4 regions of the Paenibacillus sp. FSL H7-0943 genome follow, and region 3 is predicted to be linked to each of the others. Evidence: riboswitches for the same ligand, from Rfam matches in the RefSeq annotation. Region 3 holds a riboswitch; each other region holds the start of a gene.
What was found. Region 3 has a riboswitch for cyclic di-AMP ahead of NSQ55_RS02725 (hypothetical protein). Riboswitches for the same ligand answer to the same signal wherever they lie in the genome.

Region 1 (5,747 bases), 1.7 Mb from region 3:
AGGAGAGGAACTCAATTATGTTTGACGATTTAGATGTTTTTGCAGCAGTTGTGGAACATTCCAGCTTAAACCGGGCCTCACGCCAGCTCAATCTATCCCAGCCCGCCTTGTCTCGCAAAATTTCTAAACTCGAGGAACGTCTGGGGGTCGCACTATTTAATCGTTATGGCAAACGACTGGAATTAACCGAGGTTGGGCGTCTCACTTATTCCTATGCGCTTGAACAACGGCAGCAGCGTTCCAAGTTTCTGGAAGCCCTTTCCAAATTTAAAGAGGGGGAGCCAAGGCTTGTCACCTTGGGGGCTAGTCTTACCTCCCTGCAGACCACGCTTCCGCCGCTGGTAAACGCTTATATGGACAAATATCCGACCGCAGAGCTGAAGCTGATCACAGGCCGAACGCATGAGATCGTATCCTCAGTTAGTGAGGGAAAATCAGATGTAGGTCTGATCGCTTCCTCTATTCAAGAACCCGGGTTGCGCTGCATTTCTCTATTTGAGGATCAACTGCGACTAGTCGTCTCAGAGCAGCATCCTTTAAATTTATCTTCCAAGCTAACCATGGATAATCTATCCCGGCTGCCTATGATTCTCTTCTCAAAGGGGACCTGGTACCGGCGTCTGACGGACGATCTATTCCAGCGCTGCGGGATTGATCCCGATGTGCGCATGGAGATTGACTCCTTCGAAGCCATCGTACGGCTGCTTCCGACTGTCAAAGCGGCTGCGTTGCTGCCAAAGTCTTATCTGCGTCCAGAACTGCTGAACGGCGGCGGGCTGGTGTCCTTACATATCAAGGAGCTGGAACAGACTCAACGGACCACCTGCCTGATCTACCGTGACGATGGAAGCATGAGCACGGCGGCTCGCAGTCTGGTGCAAGTTACCGAAGAGATGTTTCTGACAGAACGTGAGCAGTAAAGCCGGACCAAATGAATCAAGGGGCGCACCTAGTGATCTCCAAATGAGGCAATAAGTGAAGTACTTATCGAGGAATTAGGGAAAACTCCCCTATTTTCGGCCCATTCAGTAACTAACTAATAAAGGAATTCCTCTGTTTATTAGAGGGGAATTCCCTAATGTCGTTCATTTAGAGCGAATAGCGGCTATTTTTAGGGAGGTCTTCCCTAATTAGTTCACACCCACTCTGTACATCGTACAAACAAAGAACGCATATCGCTTTTCGTCACACATATTTCACCGTCACAGATACCTCAAATCATCTAATTTCAAGCCGTACGATAACCACACCTAGCAAGTCGCGCACCGACCAAACCAACATTATAGAACACTACGCATGGTCCATAGTCATATGGCATATTAAAATCCAATACGTTTCCTACTCTTTACTCCATAAAAAAGAAGCTGCCCCTAAGTAGAATTCACTACTTTTGAGTCAGCTTCTTTTTCTATGATTCTTGGTTCACAACTTCACTCTCAAAACGGTCAATACTTTCATTAGGACCAATGAGTACCATAACATCGCCTTCACTCAAATAATCATGGGCAGTTGGAGCGACGATTATTCCGCTTTCCCTATTTAGGGCAACAATACTGCAGCCATATTTAGCTCTTGTATTTAAATCAGACAAGCTTCTGCCGTTCATGCAGGACGGTACGGTCAGCTCGACAATTTTATAATCCTTGGACAGTTCAATATAATCCAGCAAATTGGGCGTCACCAGCTGATGTGCCACACGAATCCCCATATCCCGCTCCGGAAAAATAACCCGATCAACCCCCAGCCGCGACAGTGCGCGGCCATGAAGGATAGAGATTGCCTTAGCCACCACTTGCTTGACTCCAATCTCCTTCAACAAAATGGCCGCCAGAATGCTTCTCTCCATATTGTCACCAATCGCAACAATCCCACAATCAAAGTTCCGTACACCAAGCGAGCGCATAATTCCCTCATCTGTAGCATCTGCTACTACCGTATGCGTCAGCTGATCGCTCATTTCCTCCACGCGTTCTTCATGGTGGTCAATGCCGAGCACCTCGTAGCCCATTTCCATCAGCTCAAGCGCCAGGCTTGAACCGAAGCGACCTAAGCCGATTACTACAAATTGCTGTGCTTTCATTTCTAATTAACTCCTATCCAATAATTATTTTACCTTCCGGATACTTATACAGTGGTTTACCCTGTTTGGGACCGAGTGCATATGCTAAGGTTAGTGGACCTAGCCGACCTGCAAACATCGTCAGACAGAGTAGAATCTTACCGATCGCTGACAGTTCCGGAGTTAGCCCCATAGTCAGTCCTACCGTAGCAAAGGCGGAGGTCGTCTCAAACAAGATTGCCAAGAAATTACTGTCTTCAGTTGTGGAGAGTATCATCGACACAGAGGCGATTAACAACAAAGCCAGCAGCGTGATCGTTAATGCCTTGTAGATGCGCTCTTGAGCCAGCCGATAACGGAACAACACAACATCTTCCCGTCCACGCAGCATAGCAATTACAGCACCAATCATCATTGTAAAGGTTGTTGTCTTGATCCCGCCGCCCGTTGAGCCCGGAGAAGCACCAATAAACATAAGAATCACTATAAAAAATTGTGTAGCCTGCCGAAGTCCAGCAATATCTACTGTGTTCGCGCCAGCCGTACGGGGAGACACGGATTGAAAGAAGGCCGATAATATTTTACCGCCGAAATTCAGTGAACCCAGGGTACGAGTGTTAGTAAACTCAAATATAAAAATAACCAAAGCTCCGATCAGAATCAGCCCTGTGCTGGTGGACAGGACAACTTTACTATGTAGAGACAGCCTGCGGGTTACCCGAAACTCCACCAGATCTGACATTACAATAAAACCAATCCCGCCGGAGACAATCAGAAACATTACAATAATATTCACAAGCGGATCATATACATAATCAGTTAAACTGCGAAAATCCCCAAAAATATCGAACCCCGCATTATTAAACATAGACACCGCATGAAATATGCCATAATAAATCGCTTTTCCCAACGGCATATCAAAAGCCCAGCGAATAGACAGCAGCACAGCGGCACAGCCTTCTATGACAAGAGAATATATGAGGACTCTCCGGATCAGTCGCACAATTCCTTCCATAGAGCCTTGATTCATGGCTTCCTGTAGGATTAGCCTGTCCCGCAAAGATATTTTACGCTTTAACACCAGTGAAAATAGAGTGGCCATGGTCATAAAACCTAAGCCGCCGATCTGGATCAGGATCATAATTACGGTTTTCCCAAAAATCGTGAACGAAGTTCCGGTATCCAGCACAACAAGCCCTGTAACACAGGTTGCCGACGTTGAAGTAAATAATGCATCAATAAATTCCACGGAATTCCCGCTTGTGCTTGAGATGGGCAGCATAAGCAGCAGGGCCCCTATCAGAATGATCGATGCAAAACCAAGCACCAGTATCTGCGGTGGCGAGAGCTTCAGAAACTTAAATTCAGAAATCCTGCGAAACTGTGAAGCCACTTTGCTCACCTTCTTATCAAAAATTCCAACAAAAAAAGCACTGGAAAACCAATGCTGACTTGGTTCCTGCAGTAAATTAGCCTACGAGGTTAGCTGTCGGATTCGGACTGTGCAGGCTGCCCTATTCGTTCCCAGAACGAAATTCACCCCTGATGAAAGTGCCATTTATCGTGTACACTCCACTTTTCATCACTTCTTATGGTTCCCCCGTTTTCACCAGAAATTCGGCTACTATACAATTGCATACAAATTATATACGTTATTTAGTGAATTCACAAAGACACAATTAATGCTCATTCACATGAAAAAATGCGGTTTAAAGAGACTGCATCAAAAGGAGTGCCTTTTCTCATCACTTTTCCGTGTTTTCCCTGCAATTACACCGATTCTCATCATTCGTGCAGAAATGAACAGAAATGAACACGATAAAATTCATGGTATAAATTCACATGACTATTCTATACTATCTCTATTACCCATAAAAAGAACATATAATGTTTTTTGTAACCAACCAGGCACTAATACTATAATGGAACATAACATTGTCACAGTACATAACAAGGAGGCGTTACATGAATCCCGTCGGCCAGCCCTTACAGCAACGTGCCCTCTCCAAGAGGCTCATCATCTCGGGCATTATCGGTCTTATTCTATTTATTATGTTTCAGATTTCCCCTTCACTGCTTAGTAGTCCTACAGGTGAAGATACCACCGTCATTAGCAAGGCAGAAGCCCGTGATCAAGCCATATTATTCGCAGAACAAAAGCTCAACTACACCGAAGCACCAAACGATCAATGGAATGTACTTTACCAGACGGACTCTTCCTTTTATGGTTATATGTCTCGCGAGAAGCTTGTGGAGGACTACACCAAGAAAAAATTGGATCAAAAATATCCTTTTGATGTCTTTCGTGCAACGCTTACTCCTTCAGCGGAGCAAGAGCCGCAAATCATCGTTGACCTCAATATGTATAACGGTAAGATTGTCGCTTTCTCAAAGGCTGCAAAAGTTACCTCCGAAGAGGGGTCAGGCATCGCTTCCGTTGGTGCAAAAGAGGACAAGGGAGCTGACCTCACTCTAGCGCAGAAGGAGAATCTTGCTCGTCCTTGGCTTCAGGAATGGGAAGTAAATCCTGCCAAGCTACAAATTGAATCGAATACAGGAAGCCATGGGCTAGTGTATACGGATAGTACTGTTCAGGTCGGCGAATCCTTATTGCACTATTATTTTGATTTCAGTGGAGAGCAGGTATCCAGCTTTAATGCCGGATTCACTGCACCAGCTTGGCATACCTCCTACGTACAAGGACAGACCTCTTTAGCGGAAAAGCTAACATTATTCGGTTACGGTATACCCACACTGATTTTAGGAATTCTGGCACTCGTCTACAGTATTCTTAGAAGAGAGCATACTTCCTTTAAACGTGGAGTATTCCTAAGCTCAGCCTATTTTGTAATCATGATGATCAGCACCTATAATATGCTGCCTGAATCAACGGGCGAAGGGCTAGAAGCACAGATTACCTCTGTCATTATGTTTATCATTTATGCTTTGTACAGCCTGCTGATGTCCTCCTTGCTCTACTTCTCTTTAGTGGGCGGTAATGGCCTATGGCGAAAAGAGGAAGGCATGAACCCTTGGCCCCGCGCCAAAGAGCCCGGCTATGGACAATATGTGTTGGACAGTATCCGGGCTGGATACATCTGGGCTTTCGTTCTGCTAGGGGTGCAGACGGTTATGTTCATCATATTATCGTTTACCTTGCACAATTGGTCTACTACAGACGCCACCCAATCTCCTTATAACATGAGATATGCTTGGCTTCTGCCTATCGTCGCATGGCTCGCTGGTTTATCTGAGGAAGCCATTTATCGCTTTTTCGGAATTCCTATGCTGAAAAAGGTGTTCCGGAACACTTTTATCGCTTGCTTGATCACCACGCTGGTTTGGGCGTTTGGCCATACGTTATATCCGATCTATCCCATCAGCTCCCGTCCCATTGAGCTGACTGTAATCGGGCTACTGTTCAGCTATATTTTCCTTCGTTACGGGTTTATTGCTGTCATGTTCAGCCACGTCGTGTTTGACAGCATCCTGATGGGCGCTACGCTGATCTTTATGAAGGAGAGCGTAAATGTAGGCGCGGGTATCTTCGCGATTATTATGCCGTTCATAGTCGCTTACATCGTCTATCGATTTAATCCACCACAGAAACCTAAGCCGGTGGAGCCTTCTTCTTTGATTTAAACTAATGTGAAGACGTAATGAAATTAAAAAAGGGCATCAAAGCCGC
Region 2 (5,747 bases), 570 kb from region 3:
GAATACCGTACGTGGCACGATACAGACGAGCTCAGGCTCGCTGTAGTACTGCACGGCAATGCTAAGACTTCCGTATTCCTTTCCACCTGGAGATGCAGCCATACGCTCCGCAACCTCCTTCTGAATCATTACAACGATGTTATCAAGGGGAAGCTTCTCTTCGAGCAGCTTCATCAGAATCGGAGTAGTCACATAATAAGGCAGGTTAGCAACCACACTGACCTTGTTCACAGTGGTGAAATCTTCCTTGAACATTTCCTGCAAGTTCACATTGAGGACATCATCGTTACGAACCTTAACATGGGGATAGGGGGAAAGTACGTCTTTTAATATTGGAATCAGTCTACGGTCAATCTCTACGGCAGTTACAGCACCCGCTGTTAGTGCCAGACGCTCCGTCAGCGCTCCAATTCCCGGCCCGATCTCCAGCGCCCCAGAATCGCTATCTAGTCCAGCAGCGTCTACAATCTTGTCCAAAATATTTTGATCAATCAAAAAATTCTGTCCCAGGCTTTTCTTGAACTTGAATCCATAACGTTGAATAATCTCTTTGGTCCGTTTTGGAGTCGAAATTTCCTCTCTACCACTCATGAAGTAATGCCTCCCTGATCAATTTGGGCGAGAGCCCCGGCAAATTCCTCCCGCGTAATCCCAAACATCGCCAGCCGCTTGTACAGCTGTTTGCCGTTACAATATCCGATTCCAAGCAAATTACCAAGCGCCATACGTCTTTCAGCAGCCCGAGGGTGTACAAGCATTCCAGCGGCCATAAGATCATCAATACCAATCAAAGCAGGTGCTCCTTCAAAAGAGGTATGTACATTACGCAGCGCATGACGAATCGCCTCTGGCGATGCATTCTCTACACCGATATCCCCTTTTCGAGTTGCGTCCTTCTCTGGAATAAAAGCATGCTTGCAGCCCGGCACCTTCGCTGAAACGATTTTACGAATTCGCTCCCCAGCATGGTCCGGGTCCGTAAGAATAATAACCCCTCTACGTTCCATAGCAAGCGCGATCTTAGCAATTACAGTCCGGTTTATAGCAGATCCGCCTGTCTCAATGGTATCCGCTTCTACAGCACGCTTAATGGCTACGGTATCGCTTTTGCCTTCAACGACGATTAATTCCTTAATCATATTTCTTGACTCCTTCCAAAAAAAGCAAAAAGAAGAGGATTCGCTCCTCTTCTTTTGGTTAAAGAATGTATAAGTGATGAGCGGTTGCTCTGCGATCAACGAAATGATCATCCAGCGTTCCTTAACGGTTATCATCACTATAGCTTATCAAAGGATTTTTTGCAAAAGCTTCAGTTCTAGTTAAGCTCTGGTTTCACAGGTCCAATCACATAAACGGTACGTGATTTACGGCCGAAATTACGAGCATGGCTCAGGGAATCATAATAGACATCCACTTTATTGCCTTTAATGGCACCGCCAGTATCCTCTGCACGGCGGAATCCAAGCCCATCGATATAAACCCACCAGCCAATAGGAATTACATTCGGATCTACTGCAATTGTACGACCTTCCGTTACGCGTGTTCCGGAGGCAGTTTTAGTACCTATCCCTGGCTCTTCTGACGAATAAGCTGTCATGGAGACGTTCTTAATCATCTTCTTGTACTCAAAGTCTACGCCAGCCTTGCTTGTGACGTTCTTAGTCTTAGCGCTAACTTTAGTCGTTTTGGAGGTAGTGCTTGATTTGGAAGTTGTTGTAGCTTTAGCAACTACAGTAGGCTTAGGAAGTGCTTTAGTACCAACGGCAATGATCTTATCTTTTGTTACCGTTTGTACTTCCTTGCCGATCATGCGCATAGAGGCCAGTTCTCCGTCTTGATAGATCTTTTCAATATGCTGAACCATGACGCCTGGTTTGCCTGCCTGTGCCACTCTAACTGTTCCCACAGTAAGGGAGGGATCTGCTGTCTTAATAACACGGAAAGGTAAGTTAGTTGTTCGCTGTACCGTTTGCTTGTTGATACGAACGATCTTAATCTCCATGTCAGCAGAGATGGTGGTGTCTAACGAAGGAAAAATCTTGTCATAGCCTTCTAGGTTGATACCCAGTTTGTCAATCGCTTGACCGATAGTGTCTTCGGTCGTATATAACGTTTTTGTTGCTCCGTCCGCAGTAAGGCTAAATTTCTGCGCACGATTGATAACGACACGGTCACCGTCTTTTATTTCATCACTCAGACCTAAAGATAATTCATCATGCGGCTGCAGCGAAATTTGCTCTTTCTCCAACACATCACCAAGAAGTGCTTCTCGCGTTTCAAGTGTCTGTGTTTGCCCGTCTATTACTAAAACTAATTGTTTATTACTTTGACCGTGTACGTACAGCAGAATTAACAGCGCGATTGCGATTGAAATCACACCTGCAAGTAAAAGTACGCGAGTATTTACTTGCTCCCACCGTAATGCGAAAGACCTGCTGGATGACTGCGAATCATGGGATACCTCTGGTTGGAATAAGCCCATTCTCTCCATCCTCCTTACATAGCCTCGTCGTCAATTTGTATATCATGAGGACTGAATTTCTTTGACGAAACTATTTGAGATTGTCACAGGATACGCACGTATTAACTTAGCGTCTCCTGCTCATGGATCGCCTGCTCGGCACAGCTACTCCTACACCTGTTATATAACAGTATGCGGGCAACATTCAGTTTATTCAAAAATAAAGAAGCCTAAAAAGAGTTCTCTTGAGGACTCTTTCGTGGCTTCTCCGATGTCAGAATACGCGGGAATGTTTGTGCACGAGGTTGCCTCTCTTACTTGCGCTTACGGGGTTAGCTGTCGGGTTCGGACGAAAGAGAGACGCCCTATTTCAGGTCACCCGCTCACGGCGGTTGCCCTTAAATTCACCCCAAAGACCACGTGAAGAAATCAAATATTGTTCTGCGGCAATTCCTAGTCGTATTCAAGATACAGGCATGCGGCAGTTCAATATTGGTTCCCCCGTTCTCCATACGGAGACTCAGCGAGACGATCCATGAATCAATGGCTGTCACAATAACAACAGCTCACATCACTGAAAAGATGATATCCTGTTTTGATGCATGTTGTAAAGGACGATTCAACCACGTTTACGCAAATATATGGTTAAAATATTGTAATAATCAGCCGTTTTTATATTAAAAAAGTTTAATATATCGGCCATTCTCTATTTTTCACCCGTTTTACTCCTGTTTTCAGACAATCCCAAATCGTTCCAGTGCGTTCGCATACGTAATTTTAGCCAATTCTTCCCATGTTAACCCTTTAATTTCAGCCGCAGCCTCTGCTACTAACTTCACATGAGCACTCTCATTTCGCTTGCCTCGGAAGGGGTGTGGAGTCAAATATGGAGCGTCTGTTTCGATCAATAATCTGTCCAATGGCGTCTGTGCAAGCACCTCTTTAGGCACTCTGGCATTTTTGAACGTGATCGGTCCTCCAAATGACAAATGAAATCCTAGATCTAGACACATTTTTGCGGTTTCCCAGCTGCCTGAGAAAGAATGCATTACGCCACCTATTTCATTTGCTTTTTCCTCCCGTAAAATCCGTACGACATCTTCATGGGCATCACGGTCATGTATACAGATTGGCATTTTTAGTTCACGGGCTAGTCCAATTTGTTTGCGGAAGACCTCCTGCTGCACATCCTTGGGAGAGGTATCCCAATAATAATCCAACCCAATCTCTCCGATGGCCACCACTTTCTCATGGCTGCAAAGAGAGGCGATCCAATCGAGGTCCCCCTCTTTCATATCAATCGCATCCTGTGGATGCCAGCCCACCGCTGCATAAATATAATCATAAGATTCAGCCAGCTTCATCGTTGAAGGGATCGTTTCCCGATTAAATCCAATATTGATCATCTTGCTAACTCCGGCCTCTACTGCACGAGCTATAACTTCCTCGCGATCCTCGTCGAATTGAGGCGCATCTAAATGTGTATGTGTGTCGAACAGATACATTTTAAAGCTCACTCCTTGTTGTTTTTATCAATAGTTCCATAAATATTTGTATTATTTTGCAAAAATCTCTGCTACAGAAGAGGGCAACCGTGTAAGGGCTTTTTTCAGCTTATCCTGTGGGAAATATAGGTGATATCTGCCACGATGAATTCCGCTTATTGAGCGCACAATATCCGATACCTCTGAAATTTCCCGCAATTGCTCATTGCGATCAAGCAGTAAAATTTGATTATTGTCGAAGGCTGCTCCTGGACGGAACACATCATAAGGCAAATCTGTCGGATAATCAATCTCTAAGTCATATTCTGGGTTAAGTCCCGCTCCCGCAAAACTGCTGCGGATTTCCGTAATCATATCTGTATCCAAATTCTCAATCTCTACATATTTATACAGTTTACGATGAATAAAACGGGTACACAAGTCGCTTAATAACTCATCTTCTTCAAGTGTCCATTGCATAAAAGCAGTCTGTACCAGTGCCTCATCAAGCATTAAATATTGCTTCACTGTTACTTCTCCTCGAAAGAGATCTTCCAGCGGAGCGATCATAAAGCGAAATTTGTACTCCTCTTGGAACAACTCTTTAGCTCTACGGAAGATTTGACGCAAAATAATTTCAGAGCTGCGCGTCACCGGATGAAAATATACCTGCCAGTACATTTGATAACGCGACATTAAATAATCTTCAATGGCATGCATACCTGATTCTTTTACTACAATCCGCCCATTATAAGGACGAAGCATTCTCAAAATCCGATCAATATCGATGGTTCCATAGTTTACACCTGTATAGTACGCATCACGCAGCAAATAATCCATACGATCAGCATCCAGCGGACTAGAAACCAAATTTACAACAATTTCATGCTCATATGTCTTAGAGATAACTGAGGCTACTTTACGAGGAAAATCTTCCTCCACATCACGCAATATTTCGGTGATCTCCGTGTCCTCCAAAATAATTCGGCAGGTCCAATCCTCATGGTTCATTTCAAAAGCTTCTTCTATAGAATGTGAAAATGGACCATGCCCTAAATCATGCAGCAAAGCCGCACACAAAGTAAGCAAACTTTCTTCAGGAATCCAATCCTTATACCCGCTGCGCTCAAATTGCGAAATGATTCTGCGTGTAATTTCATATACTCCTAAAGAATGAGAAAAACGACTATGCTCTGCACCATGAAAAGTGAGATATGAGGTACCTAACTGGCGAATCCGGCGTAAACGCTGAAATTCTTTTGTATTAATTAGTCGCCAAATAATCGTATCCTGTACGTGAATATAATTATGAACGGGATCCTTGAAAACTTTTTCTTCCGTGAGCGGCTGCTTCATGAGATCAACTCCTTCTAATAATTTAATATGATTTTAACTAATATCAGTATATAATAAGTAATTATGTCGTACTTTGTCGAAAAGTATCATTTTTGGTCTTGGTAAATCGACAAAATGCTTTCAGGGTAATTCTTAATTTTTATAGGGACATTCAAAGTTCTTATGGAAATTTTCTTATTCAGCCTATGAAAAAAGGTTGACTGATTTGGGAATCGTTGGTATTATAAGTATCATAAAACAGTGAACAATGTCGAATAATGACGTTTTTGGAACATTGAGAGGAGTAACGATTGTTATGATGAAATCAACAGGAATTGTAAGAAAAGTAGACGAACTTGGACGGGTTGTTATTCCTATTGAATTACGCCGTACACTTGGCATTGGCGAAAAGGACGCACTGGAAATTTACGTTGATGGCGAACGGATTATGCTTAAAAAGTATGAGC
Region 3 (5,747 bases):
TGCCAGCATCGCGATTATAGAGACATAACGGCCAAGCAGCATTACGATCCCGGTTGTAACATTCCAAAAGGTGGTGTTGTCCGCAAGCCCTTCAAATCCTGAACCATTGTTCGCGGCAGAAGAGACATATTCATATAACACTTGGCTAAGTCCATGGAATCCGGGATTCGTGATGGAACCGTTGCCCAAGTCCGTTAAGAACGCACCTGCTGTTGGTACAAGGATAATGAACGGATGCACAAGGATAGCAATCGCAATTAGCTTCATCTCCTTGGCTTCTATCTTTCGCCCGAGAAACTCTGGTGTTCTGCCAACCATTAGTCCACATAAGAAGACACCCATGATGGCATACATCAGCATATTGATTAGTCCGACACCTTTTCCCCCAAAGACGTTGTTGAGCATCATTAGGGCCAGAGGGGTAATGCCACCCAGCGGTGTCAGCGTATCATGCATATTGTTAACACTACCTGTCGTAGCTGCCGTTGTTACCGAAGTGAACAGCGAAGATTGCGGGATACCAAAACGTACCTCTTTACCTTCCATGCTGCCTTGCGAAGACTCGATCCCCAGCGCATTGATAGCTGGATTGCCTTTGGTTTCCGCATAATAATTCAATCCCAGCAGTAGTACGAACAAGGTCATCATTGCTGTGAAAATCACCCAGCCCTGACGTTTGTTCTTAGCGAACAATCCGTACATATATGGCAAAGAGGCTGGCAGCATCCACATAGAGAGAATCTCCAGAACGTTCGTAAGTGGATTAGGGTTCTCAAAAGGATGTGCTGAATTGGCTCCGAAGAAGCCGCCACCATTCGTACCTAAGTGTTTAATTGATTCCAAAGAAGCGACTGGACCGATAGCGATTTGTTGCGTCTGCCCTTCAAGTGTAGTGACCTCAAGCGATGGCTTGAGCGTTTGTGGCACATGCAATCCTACCAGCACCAATGAAACTAGCAGAGCTAATGGAATGAATACACGAATATGTGCTTTTACGAAGTCCTCGAAAAAGTTCCCGACTGATTTCTGTCCTGTAATCCCTCTGACAAAAGCAACCGCAACAGAAAATCCGCTCGCTGCAGACGTGAACATCATCATCGTGATGACTGCCATTTGTGAAAAATACGATAGTCCCGTCTCCCCGCTATAATGCTGCAGGTTCGTATTGGTCATAAAGCTGATCACCGTATTGAATGAAAGCGTCTGTTCCATATCGGCAATTCCATTCGGGTTCAGCGGCAATCCCCGCTGTAATCTCAGAAAAATATAACTGAAAGCAACCAGTACGATATTAGTTAAAACAAAGCTGAGTGCATACTTCTTCCAGGACATTCCGTCCCGTTTTTTCAGGCCGATCAGCTTATAAATACCTTTCTCTGTGCCTGCAAACCAGCGATCCGTACGATTCGGTTCGTTAGAAAATACATGATATAAATACGTTCCCATCGGCTTGACCAGCAAGATGAGAATTACAATTACGACGACTATTTGCAAAATGCCCATGAATGCCCCTCCTTAAAATTTCTCAGGATGAATCAACGCGTAAACCAGATATATAAACAACAGTAGGGTAACAGCGATTACTAGAATCACAGCTTATCCCTCCCCGTATCCTCAACTACACCTGCGCACCAGCGCATAAAGCCATAAAATAACCCGTAAATTACAGCTAACGAAGCCACCATATACAGATCCATCATATCTTCCGCACTCCTTCCATTATCCTTGATGAGGTGATCTATCGATTAGAAAATCAGCATCACCACTATGGGAATAGATTACATAGCTCGCACCAAGTCTTTTATAGACCAATCTAGGATTTATTGAACTTGTAATCACAAAAATCGGCTGTGTCGTCCAGGTACGGCACATCTGAATATAGCGGCAGCAAAGCGGAAAGCTGCTCTCAAACAGATATACCCTGCCTACCGGGAACGATGGGCGAAACCAAGTGCTCTGATGGCGGGTATCCACTAGAATAACCTGCTCAATCCCGAGCTCCTCAAGTAAAGCTTTCTCAGCCACATTGTTGGTTAATCCCGCCATCTTAATACCCCTGAACTTCAGAAGTTTAATGAAATGTTCTCCCGCCTTTGTAGGCGCACATACAAGCACATATTCATTCTGATCCGTCATCTTTTTTTCTCCTCCTGCTCATTTACAACAAGGAGGCAACGAAAATCTCCGAAAGGATGTTGACCTATCGTCATTTTCGGGCACAACCTAAAGCTCGGTTGTGTCACGTCATTAGACGCTGCCTTACAAATACCGCTAATGATGAATTTAGCGACCTCTTAGGGGAGGCCTCCATAAATGCTTTGCTTCTAAGAGCACAGCAAAAAGCCACAAAGGATCTCCTCTGTGGCTCGCTAGCGGTCACATTGCACTCATCCTCTCTCCATACGCTTACGAGGTTAGCTGTCGGATTCGGGCGGTGAGAGTCGCCCTACCTGTATAGATGCAAGCTCACTCACACCCTCTACAGGATTCACCCCATAATCGGCTTCCGACTCTCACATCGGCTGCCGATTGTTGGTTCCCCCGCTTTCCTTACCGGAAATTAAGCGGATCAAATATTCGATTGTCGTTGAAACAGGAGTAATCATACTCTTATGCACGAAGACTTGTAAAACCTGAATGATGCCAAAATAATGCAAATTAAAAACTATTTTCCCATTAGATAGCGCTTACTTGATATCTAATCTCTCTATATCTCTTGTTTACTCGAGTTTGGAGCGTTTAATCGCTATCTATAGTACATGTGATTTTATTCACCTTTTTAGAGCGAAAATACTGCAAATTCCCATTATAGGTAGAAACGCAAGAAGCTGAGGCTGAGCGAGAAAGAGGCGCGATAACACGCCATAAATACCTATTTACCTCGTTTTTCAGTCGTAGTCGGCAGGATATGGTTAAAATTGCTCTAAAAGAACATTTTCCGTTTTTTACAGAAAATCTTGAAAAGAGTATGATTCGGGTTGAATCTAATTCATGAAAAACAATCAACGCTGAGTTCCTGCATTCGCAGGGAACGGGGGAACCATCAGGCCATCTGGCCTACTTGGGGTGAATCCAAAGGAGACTGCATAAGTCTCAATAGGTAGGGCGACTCTCACCGTCCGAATCCGACAGCTAACCTCGTAAGCGTAAAGAGAGAGACCCTTGATCCGCCACGCTTTGGCCCAGGTATATCTGCCTGTAATCCAAAACCGCAGCAGAGGTCCTCCTCTTGCTGCGGTTTTTGCGTTACCTAAGCTTATTAGGTGATAGCACGCTGGATGGGGTGAATGTTTTGAAGCACTATTATTTAGGGATACATCAAGGGCTGCTTGAGCCGATAAGTCTAAATTACGTTTGTTTCGGGGCCTTGTGGTTCGAAGAACATAATCACAGGTACATTGTAGGCTATGCATTTGGCCAGAACCAGATCCAAGCCCTTCGCCAGTTCAGCACACCTTCTTCTTGTAAAGACTGTTTAGACTCTAAGATTGTATATGAGATATATAAAAAAATTCGAGAACAACAGCAGCAGCAGGATTGGTCATCACACCAAAAGCTCCCGTGGTTTACAGCCTTCAAGGAGCCTTGGAAAGATGTAAGCGCCGGTTGGTATGTCTTGAGATCCCGCAGCACCTTTCCCTTACATCTATCTGTTATACGAAAAGAGAAGTTCCGACTATGGCTAGAGCATACCGCAGTCTGTGAGAATAAAATGGAGATGCTCGCTTGTGTAGAAAAGGCTAGTGTCACTCATCATGTTGACTTAAAGCTTTTGGAAATCTAAGGAGGAACCCTACTATGGACCAGCGCAGACTATCCCGCATTGAAGTATTTGTATTGGATGAACCCGAGCCTATTCACTATGGAATGGAAGGGGCTGAAGGCTGCCGTTATGGTATTCTGAAGCTCACCTGTAAGGGAGGCTGCAGTTGGGGGGCTTGTCTGATCTCTGCCAACACCAAAAATTTCGATCTTATTAAATGGAGTTCTTTTTTACGGGCCATCTGTCATTGCCGTCTTGAAGAAGCGCTGGATAAGGTCCGCCGCGAAGGTTCAGATTGGGAGCAGGTTAAGCTTGAGCTAGTTCAGGGTGCTTTGCAGGATTTAAAGGCCAAGCTCCAGGGTAAATCCTTGGCAGGGCATATTCAGCAAGGGCGTCTGTACAGTGTTGCAGCAGGGGGGAGCAATTCCAGAAGTGAACGGCTCTACTACAAGCCTTCAAAAGCTTTATCCACTGCCTCCCAGCAGAAACACAGTTGCCCGGAACCAGACACCGCCGATCTCATCAATAAATCCATCTCTTACTTTTCTATATTATAGATTCAAGCAAATCTCTCAATCTGAAAGGATCGTGTTCACCATGCCTGACCCCTTACCTCCCGAGTCCACCTACAGTACTAAATTTGCAGAGTGTGTTCAAAAGTATACTAATGAAGTCTACGTACTTAGTTCCATGTTGTTAGAACAATCTAATGAGGCAGACAAGATTACTATCCGCACCTTCACAGAGCTTCATAAAATATATCGTCAGGATGAATTCGATCCTCAGTTATTCTCTATCCACGCTTACCGCACTTGTATTCGCCAGTGTGCTGATTCTTTTGCCCGGCGCTCGCTTCTATCGGCTAAGGCATTACCTTGGGAGGAACAGCTTGTGAAGGTATTGTGGTACGGCTTAAAGCTGCCTCTTTCTCAAATAAGCATTATTCTGCAAAAAAGTGTTCCTGCATTGAAAGCACAGCTTAGAGCTGTACGGGAGCAGATGACCGCCCAAGCGGATGTACTAACGAGCGCAAATCTTTCTATAATTTAGTCTCTGACTAGAATTCAGACAATCTTTAAGCGTATGAAGCATCTAACGGACTCAGGAGCCTTTAATTGAAGCTTTTCCTCAAATATGGTCGGCGTTCGGACTCCAGAGTCACTAATTGTTTATAGAGCACCAAATATACGCCTACTTCCACTCAATAGCATCACTGGAGTCCGCACCCCCTTCAAAAGACCTTGAAATCGCCAAATAACGCCTTCTGAGTCCGAAAGTAAAAATCCCGAGCGATGAACGTCTCGGATCGTCTTAAAGCAAGCCCTAATCATCTTCCACCAAGACAAGGCTTACGGACCCAGATGACGTTACTTGCACGTTTATCGCCTTTTGAGCATAGTATCGGACTCCAGTGCAACTATTTGGTTAAAAGAGCTACTAATTCACCATTTTTCATGCCAATAGCGACTATAGTGTCCGATATCTTGCTAAATCTCGATGATTGCTGCATTTAAGTGCTGCTGGGTCCGTTAGCTATATCAGCTCGTATACAAAGAGATTGCCAACTCAAAAACGGGGATATCCCAGCAACCATAAATGGCTGTTAGGATACCCCCGAAAATTCAGTTCCTACTATTACACTTTACTCTTACGCGCCTTACCGTACATCCACAATCCTGCCAACATCCCCACTATAGCAACACCAGTCAATACGCCTTGAACGAAATCCATAAAAGTGGAGCCATCCGGAAGCATTCTACTAACCGTAGCCAGCGATACCGAACTCATTAAAAGCATAATGGTATATTGTTCGCTTGTAGACATCATTAGCACTCCTTAAAAGTTATATGAGGTCTTCTTAGATCTTGTAAGCTTTCATTGCTTTTCTGATTTCTTTAATACTTGGGCGTTTGCCGTACATCAGTACGCCGGTACGATAGATCTTGGCTGCCAGCCATCCGAAGATGAAGGTAGTCACAAGCAG
Region 4 (5,747 bases), 1.9 Mb from region 3:
CTTGATTGTACAAATCAAATTACGGGGTTATTTTTTGTCCATTGAGTAAAAAGAGGCTTTAATTTATGATAGTTTTTAATCGAGAATGATTATCATTATTGGTGGTCGTTACATATAATAGGGAGGCAATAAGATATGAACAAGGTACGACAGTCCTTCGCTGTGGTATGTGTACTATTTTTGCTGAGTACATTGCTACTGGCGTGCGGAAACTCAAAGGAACAATCCTCTGCCAATAGTACGGCAAACGCAACCGGGAACTCTTCCGCTGCAACCGCAGTACCTTCAGCAGAACCCTCAGATAGCAGTACAGATGAAGCAGCAGCGACTACTCGTTCCTATACAGATTACATAGGGCATACTGTAGAGATTCCGGTGAATCCGCAGCGAATTATCTATTCTGGAGAAACTTATGGCGATTTGCTCGCACTTGGTGTGCAGGCGGTAGGTTATCCTCTTTCTATGGGCGAAGGCCAGGTTTTTGAAGATCAATTACAAGGTGTGGAGGATGTAGGCTTCCCTATCAATCTGGAAAAAACATTGGAGCTTCAGCCTGACCTGATCATCTATGCGGGCACAGATGAAGCTGATTTCGAACAGCTCTCCAAAATTGCACCCACTATAATATTTGATACCTTTGCCCCACTCCAGGAACGTATGCTGGACATTGGTGGAATTGTTGGGAAAACGACTGAAGCAGAAGCATGGCTTGCGCAGTATAAAACCGCTGAAGAGAACATGTGGAAGCAATTGAAATCCGCAGGCATGAAAGAGGGCGAATCGGCTGCGGTCTTCACTTATTATCCAGGAGACAGACTGTTTATAATGGCAGCAACCGGACTTTCACAGGTACTCTATGGGGAGAATGGCTTCAAGGCAACTCCAGCTATTCAGAAGATCCTTGATGAAGGTAAAGGGTTCCAGGAAGTATCCATGGAAGTCCTGAAAGAATATGCCGGAGACCGGATATTCCTCTTGACTCCAGTGGCAGAAGAAGCAAAACAATCCACAGAGAATCTATTAAAGAGCCCTATCTGGAAGAGCCTTCCTGCCGTCAAGAACGGATATGTCTATACACAAGACATCATGAAGACTTCAAGTGATGCGACAACAAGAGAATGGCTGCTTGGCGAAATTCCACAGCTATTGAATATGAAATAACCTTCTGTGATGAAGAGTTTAACACAAGGCTGATAAAAAACTGCAAGAAGCATGTCAACAGCTGTTGATATGCTTCTTTTTTTTATATACAATGAATTCATTGATAATCATTCTCACCAAATGAACGGAGGCTGAACCCATGCTGCATACATCATCGTCCTGCCCCCCACTCCACTCTCTGCTATTTCAGCTAAACGAGGCCGAACTGATGATTCAAGCTGCCGATTCAAGCTCTATAACGCGTACAACCCAGGACTATACCCTTCTCATATTTACTGGAGGGAACGGACAATTGAACCTCGATGATCAAAGCGTGATACTAAGTACGGATAAATGTTATCTACTATCTCCTGGAATCTCCTATAGTACGGACAACCAGGAGCTGACGTTGTATTATTACCTCATCACCTTTACAGCAATTTATACAACCGAGCATCCTAAACGATATTCTGGAGAGCTGCTTTCCGGCAGACGGGAGTTAATTGTGCACCCGTTCACCAAGGTAATCCGACTAGTCGAAGACCTGCTCATGAACAGGAATAACACCGATGATGTACAACAATTCAAGCGACAATTAAAATTCCAAGAATTGCTGCTGCTACTTTTTGAGCATAATTACCCTTCCAAACACCTGCCAAGTCCTACGGAATCCGTAGAAAAGACCATAACATTCATTCAGGAGCATTATACAGAGAGTATCACCGTGAAGCAGTTAGCTGAACTGGCGGGAATATCAATCTGGCAATATACACCGATCTTTCAGCAGCTTACGGGTAAAAAGCCGCTTGAATACCTGACGGATCTGCGCATTAATCATTCCAAACGATTCCTGCAGGAATCGACTGAACCACTGCGGGAAATCGCCAGACTGGTCGGCTTCTCGGACGAATACTATTTCAGCCGCCGCTTTCGGCAAAAAACCGGAGTTACACCCGGACAATATGCACATCAGCAAAGTCGTAAGCTTACCGTCAAGGATTGGACGGGTCATGAGGTGGAGATTCCAGAGCGAGCGAAACGTATTGTCTATCATGGCGAAACACTTGGCGACCTTCTCGCGTTAGGCGTAAAGCCTATCGGTGGAGATGAAGCGTTCGCCCGGAACAGCGTCTATAAACATCGGCTTAAGAAGCTCGCCAACGTCGGGTTTCCACTGGACCCGCAGTTGACCGCTTCCCTAAACCCAGATTTGATCATTTTGGCAAATAGTGATGAAAGAGCCTACAGAGCAGTTTCTGGTATCGCTCCGACACTCACCTTTGATTCCTTTGCGCCTCTCGACAACCGAATGCGGACATTAGGCAGTTGGCTAGGTAAACAGCGCGAAGCCGAAGCATGGCTGGAGTCATTCACAATCAAAAACGCTGCCATGTGGCAGCAGCTTTACACGACAACCCTTCAAGTTGGAGAAACCGCCTCTGCTTTGGTCTATGATCATGGAGATCATCTATATGCTATGGGAATGTCCGGATTCTCCACTGCGCTTTATGCCCCATGTGGTTTACAACCGACCGAAGAGATCCAGGCCATATTGGACGAAGAGTTAGGGTTCGCCGAAGTTGATCCAACGCGACTGCCTGCCTACGCCGGAGATCATATCTTCATGCTCATTCCGGAACGCAAAGACTCGCGAGCTGCGATGGAACGATTACTAGACAGTTCACTTTGGAACAGTCTCCCGGCAGTACGTCAGGAACATGTTTATCTGCTCGACGGAAGCAAATGGAACTCTAGTGATGCGTTAACCCGGGAGAAGCTGCTAACGCTGTTGCCAAAACTACTCGGCGGAAGTAGCGCTAGCAATTAAAGGTGAATCTAGGATTCTCTTTTGACTTTTCAAAACTTCATAGGGTATACTTTATCTACGCTTAATTTCCAACTTTTACAGTTGAAAAGCGGGGGAACCAGTTAATTGGGGCGAATCATTGAGCATTAGAATGTAGGGTACCATCTTACCCGAGTCCGTCAGCTAACCTCGTCAGCAGTGGATGGGTCTGCTTTTCATGTTATTTACATAACCAGAGACCCTTGCTAAGGGTCTCTTTTTGTGCTTTTTTTGGACCCTGCTGGCAGTAGATTGGCCTTTGACACTAAGGCTCCCTCATTTCTCACACTACGAGACAAAGGAGAGATGTACGTGCAAAAGGTAAAGTACTTCACGGATATTAACAAAATAGCTATGTTGTCTGAGCTGGAAAAAGAGAATCTGAAAGAAATTACGGACAAATTTGTTTTTCGTGTAAATGACTACTATCTGTCTTTAATTAACTGGGATGATCCAAATGATCCCATCCGTAAGCTGGTTATTCCTAACGAAGGTGAACTGCTGGAATATGGGCGCTGGGACGCCTCCGATGAGGACACGAATTATGTGGTACCTGGTTGTCAGCACAAGTATAGAACAACTGCACTGCTGATTGTATCCGAGGTCTGCGGGGCTTATTGCCGCTACTGTTTCCGTAAGCGTCTGTTCCGAAATGACGTGAAAGAGGCGATGGCTGATGTCTCTCCGGGCTTGGAGTATATCGCAAAGAATCCGGAGATTAACAACGTACTTCTTACGGGCGGGGACAGTTTAATTCTCTCCACACCGAAGCTAAGATCCATTATTGAAAATCTAAGAAGCATTGAGCATGTTAAGATCATTAGACTAGGTTCCAAAATTCCCGTATTTAATCCGATGCGGATCTCTGAAGACGAAGAGCTGCTGGAGCTGATTCGTACTTACTCTACCGAAGACAAACGAATCTATGTTATGGCGCACATCAATCATCCTCGTGAAATCACACCTGAAGCCAAAAAAGCATTTAAAGCTCTCCACAACGCAGGGGCAATTGTCGTAAATCAGACCCCCATCCTCAAAGGCATCAACGATGATCCCGTTATTTTAGGGGAACTACTGGACCGGCTTTCATGGGCTGGCGTTACACCCTACTACTTCTTTGTGAACCGGCCCGTAGCCGGAAACCGAGATTTCGTATTACCGCTCGAGCAAGTCTATCAAATTGTAGAAGAAGCCAAAGCCAGAACCTCAGGACTTGGCAAAAGAGTACGCTTATCCATGAGCCACACCTCAGGAAAAATAGAAATTCTCGCCATTGATAACGGGAAAGCCTATCTCAAATACCATCAATCCAGAGATCAGGAATACGGAAAATTTATGATTCTAGATTGTCCAAAGGACGCCGAATGGTTCGATGACCTGCCTGGGAATGAGCAATATTGGACCCCACCTGTGAAAAAAAACGATGCTATTATTTCTGTTAATGATTTATCAGGCGAGCCTGCGGATTTAATCTGTAAATAGATTAATCAGCTCTGTCAGACTCTGTCATAGGATATTTCTTCATCACCAACAACAAAACTCCTCCCGCCCAAAATTAGCCCGAAAAAATCTATGATATAATCACGCTGTAACACGAAATGGACTAATGGGTGGGAATGCACACATGAAATTGGAACGATTGATTTCTATGATCTATAAACTATTGAACCACGAAGTTTTATCTGCCTCCAAGCTGGCTGAAGAGTTTCAGGTTTCCCAGCGAACAATCTATAGGGATATCGATGTGATTTGTGCCGCTGGCATCCCGGTCGTATCGTATCAGGGTACTAAAGGTGGATATGGCATCATGGACGGATATAAAATGGATAAAAGCCTGCTCCGTTCGTATGATGTCACTTCTCTGATTACTGTACTTAACAGTCTTTCTTCCGTGTTTGAAGATGAGCATACGCAAGGAACCATTGAACGGCTGCAAACGATTGGAACGGAGCCACAGACCTCTAGTCTCGCGGTGGATCTTGAAACCCGGCGTACGGATCCTGACGCACTTCCTCTTTTACGTGCGGCTATTGCGGAACGAAATGTTGTCCGTTTTGATTACATCAGTGTAAAAAATGAACGTACAACCCGTGAAATGGAACCAGTAAAGCTTCATTTTAAATATAGCAACTGGTACATCTATGGTTATTGCCGGGCTCGGCAGGACTATCGGGAGTTCCGACTTTCCCGGATGCTGAATTTGTTCCTGACGCAGGATACCTTTCATTCGCAACATGAGGTACCCAAAGAGGCCGGCTGTTCAAACAGGGCAGATCAGGTGGAGGAAATAGTGATCCGGGTAGGCCCTGAGGCTTTGGCAGAAGCTTTGGATCAGTTTCATCAAGTCGACAAGGAATTTCATTCCGATAAAAGCATGACGATGCGAATTCCTGTGTATAAGCCATTGGAAGCACGTTGGCTTTGGTCCATTCTGCTGAGTTTTGGCAGCGGCGCCGAAGTCCTCGAACCCCCTGCATTGCGAGGTATTTTAAAAGAGCAGCTTCAAAACACACTCAAACTTTATGAAGAAGTATGACAGTCTGATGTCATACTTCTTCTTTTATATTAACTACAGTAACAAAAAACAAATCCATGACCATTCAAAAGGAGAATGTACGAATGACAAATTATCCAGTAGAAATGTTTAAATACCACACATGGGCAAACCAAACTATCCTGGGGAGAATCAAGGAACTCCCGCCTTCTGTGCTAAGTCAAGAAGTGAACAGCTCATTTCCCACCATCGCTCATGCCCTTAGCC

Region 1: another riboswitch for cyclic di-AMP. It lies ahead of NSQ55_RS25265 (TrkH family potassium uptake protein); the one in region 3 lies ahead of NSQ55_RS02725 (hypothetical protein).
Region 2: another riboswitch for cyclic di-AMP. It lies ahead of NSQ55_RS00190 (3D domain-containing protein); the one in region 3 lies ahead of NSQ55_RS02725 (hypothetical protein).
Region 4: another riboswitch for cyclic di-AMP. It lies ahead of NSQ55_RS10920 (KamA family radical SAM protein); the one in region 3 lies ahead of NSQ55_RS02725 (hypothetical protein).

Annotation. Positions count from the first base shown of each region.
Region 1 is NZ_CP150148.1:5,780,440-5,786,186, forward strand. Features, by position in the region: gene NSQ55_RS25255 (LysR family transcriptional regulator) at 18-920, shown strand; gene NSQ55_RS25260 (TrkA family potassium uptake protein) at 1,409-2,080, opposite strand; gene NSQ55_RS25265 (TrkH family potassium uptake protein) at 2,094-3,452, opposite strand; cyclic di-AMP (ydaO/yuaA leader) riboswitch at 3,517-3,692, opposite strand; gene NSQ55_RS25270 (CPBP family intramembrane glutamic endopeptidase) at 4,025-5,701, shown strand.
Region 2 is NZ_CP150148.1:39,273-45,019, reverse strand. Features, by position in the region: gene rsmA (16S rRNA (adenine(1518)-N(6)/adenine(1519)-N(6))-dimethyltransferase RsmA) at 1-591, opposite strand, end outside; gene rnmV (ribonuclease M5) at 588-1,139, opposite strand; gene NSQ55_RS00190 (3D domain-containing protein) at 1,316-2,482, opposite strand; cyclic di-AMP (ydaO/yuaA leader) riboswitch at 2,768-2,997, opposite strand; gene NSQ55_RS00185 (TatD family hydrolase) at 3,196-3,966, opposite strand; gene NSQ55_RS00180 (HD domain-containing protein) at 4,018-5,301, opposite strand; gene NSQ55_RS00175 (AbrB/MazE/SpoVT family DNA-binding domain-containing protein) at 5,597-5,747, shown strand, end outside.
Region 3 is NZ_CP150148.1:606,964-612,710, reverse strand. Features, by position in the region: gene kdpA (potassium-transporting ATPase subunit KdpA) at 1-1,503, opposite strand, end outside; gene NSQ55_RS02730 (hypothetical protein) at 1,720-2,136, opposite strand; cyclic di-AMP (ydaO/yuaA leader) riboswitch at 2,388-2,577, opposite strand; cyclic di-AMP (ydaO/yuaA leader) riboswitch at 2,997-3,161, shown strand; gene NSQ55_RS02725 (hypothetical protein) at 3,230-3,784, shown strand; gene NSQ55_RS02720 (hypothetical protein) at 3,799-4,320, shown strand; gene NSQ55_RS02715 (hypothetical protein) at 4,361-4,813, shown strand; gene NSQ55_RS02710 (hypothetical protein) at 5,399-5,590, opposite strand; gene NSQ55_RS02705 (ABC transporter permease) at 5,622-5,747, opposite strand, start outside.
Region 4 is NZ_CP150148.1:2,552,825-2,558,571, reverse strand. Features, by position in the region: gene NSQ55_RS10930 (ABC transporter substrate-binding protein) at 136-1,161, shown strand; gene NSQ55_RS10925 (AraC family transcriptional regulator) at 1,301-2,968, shown strand; cyclic di-AMP (ydaO/yuaA leader) riboswitch at 3,017-3,158, shown strand; gene NSQ55_RS10920 (KamA family radical SAM protein) at 3,299-4,468, shown strand; gene NSQ55_RS10915 (YafY family protein) at 4,611-5,522, shown strand; gene NSQ55_RS10910 (DinB family protein) at 5,606-5,747, shown strand, end outside.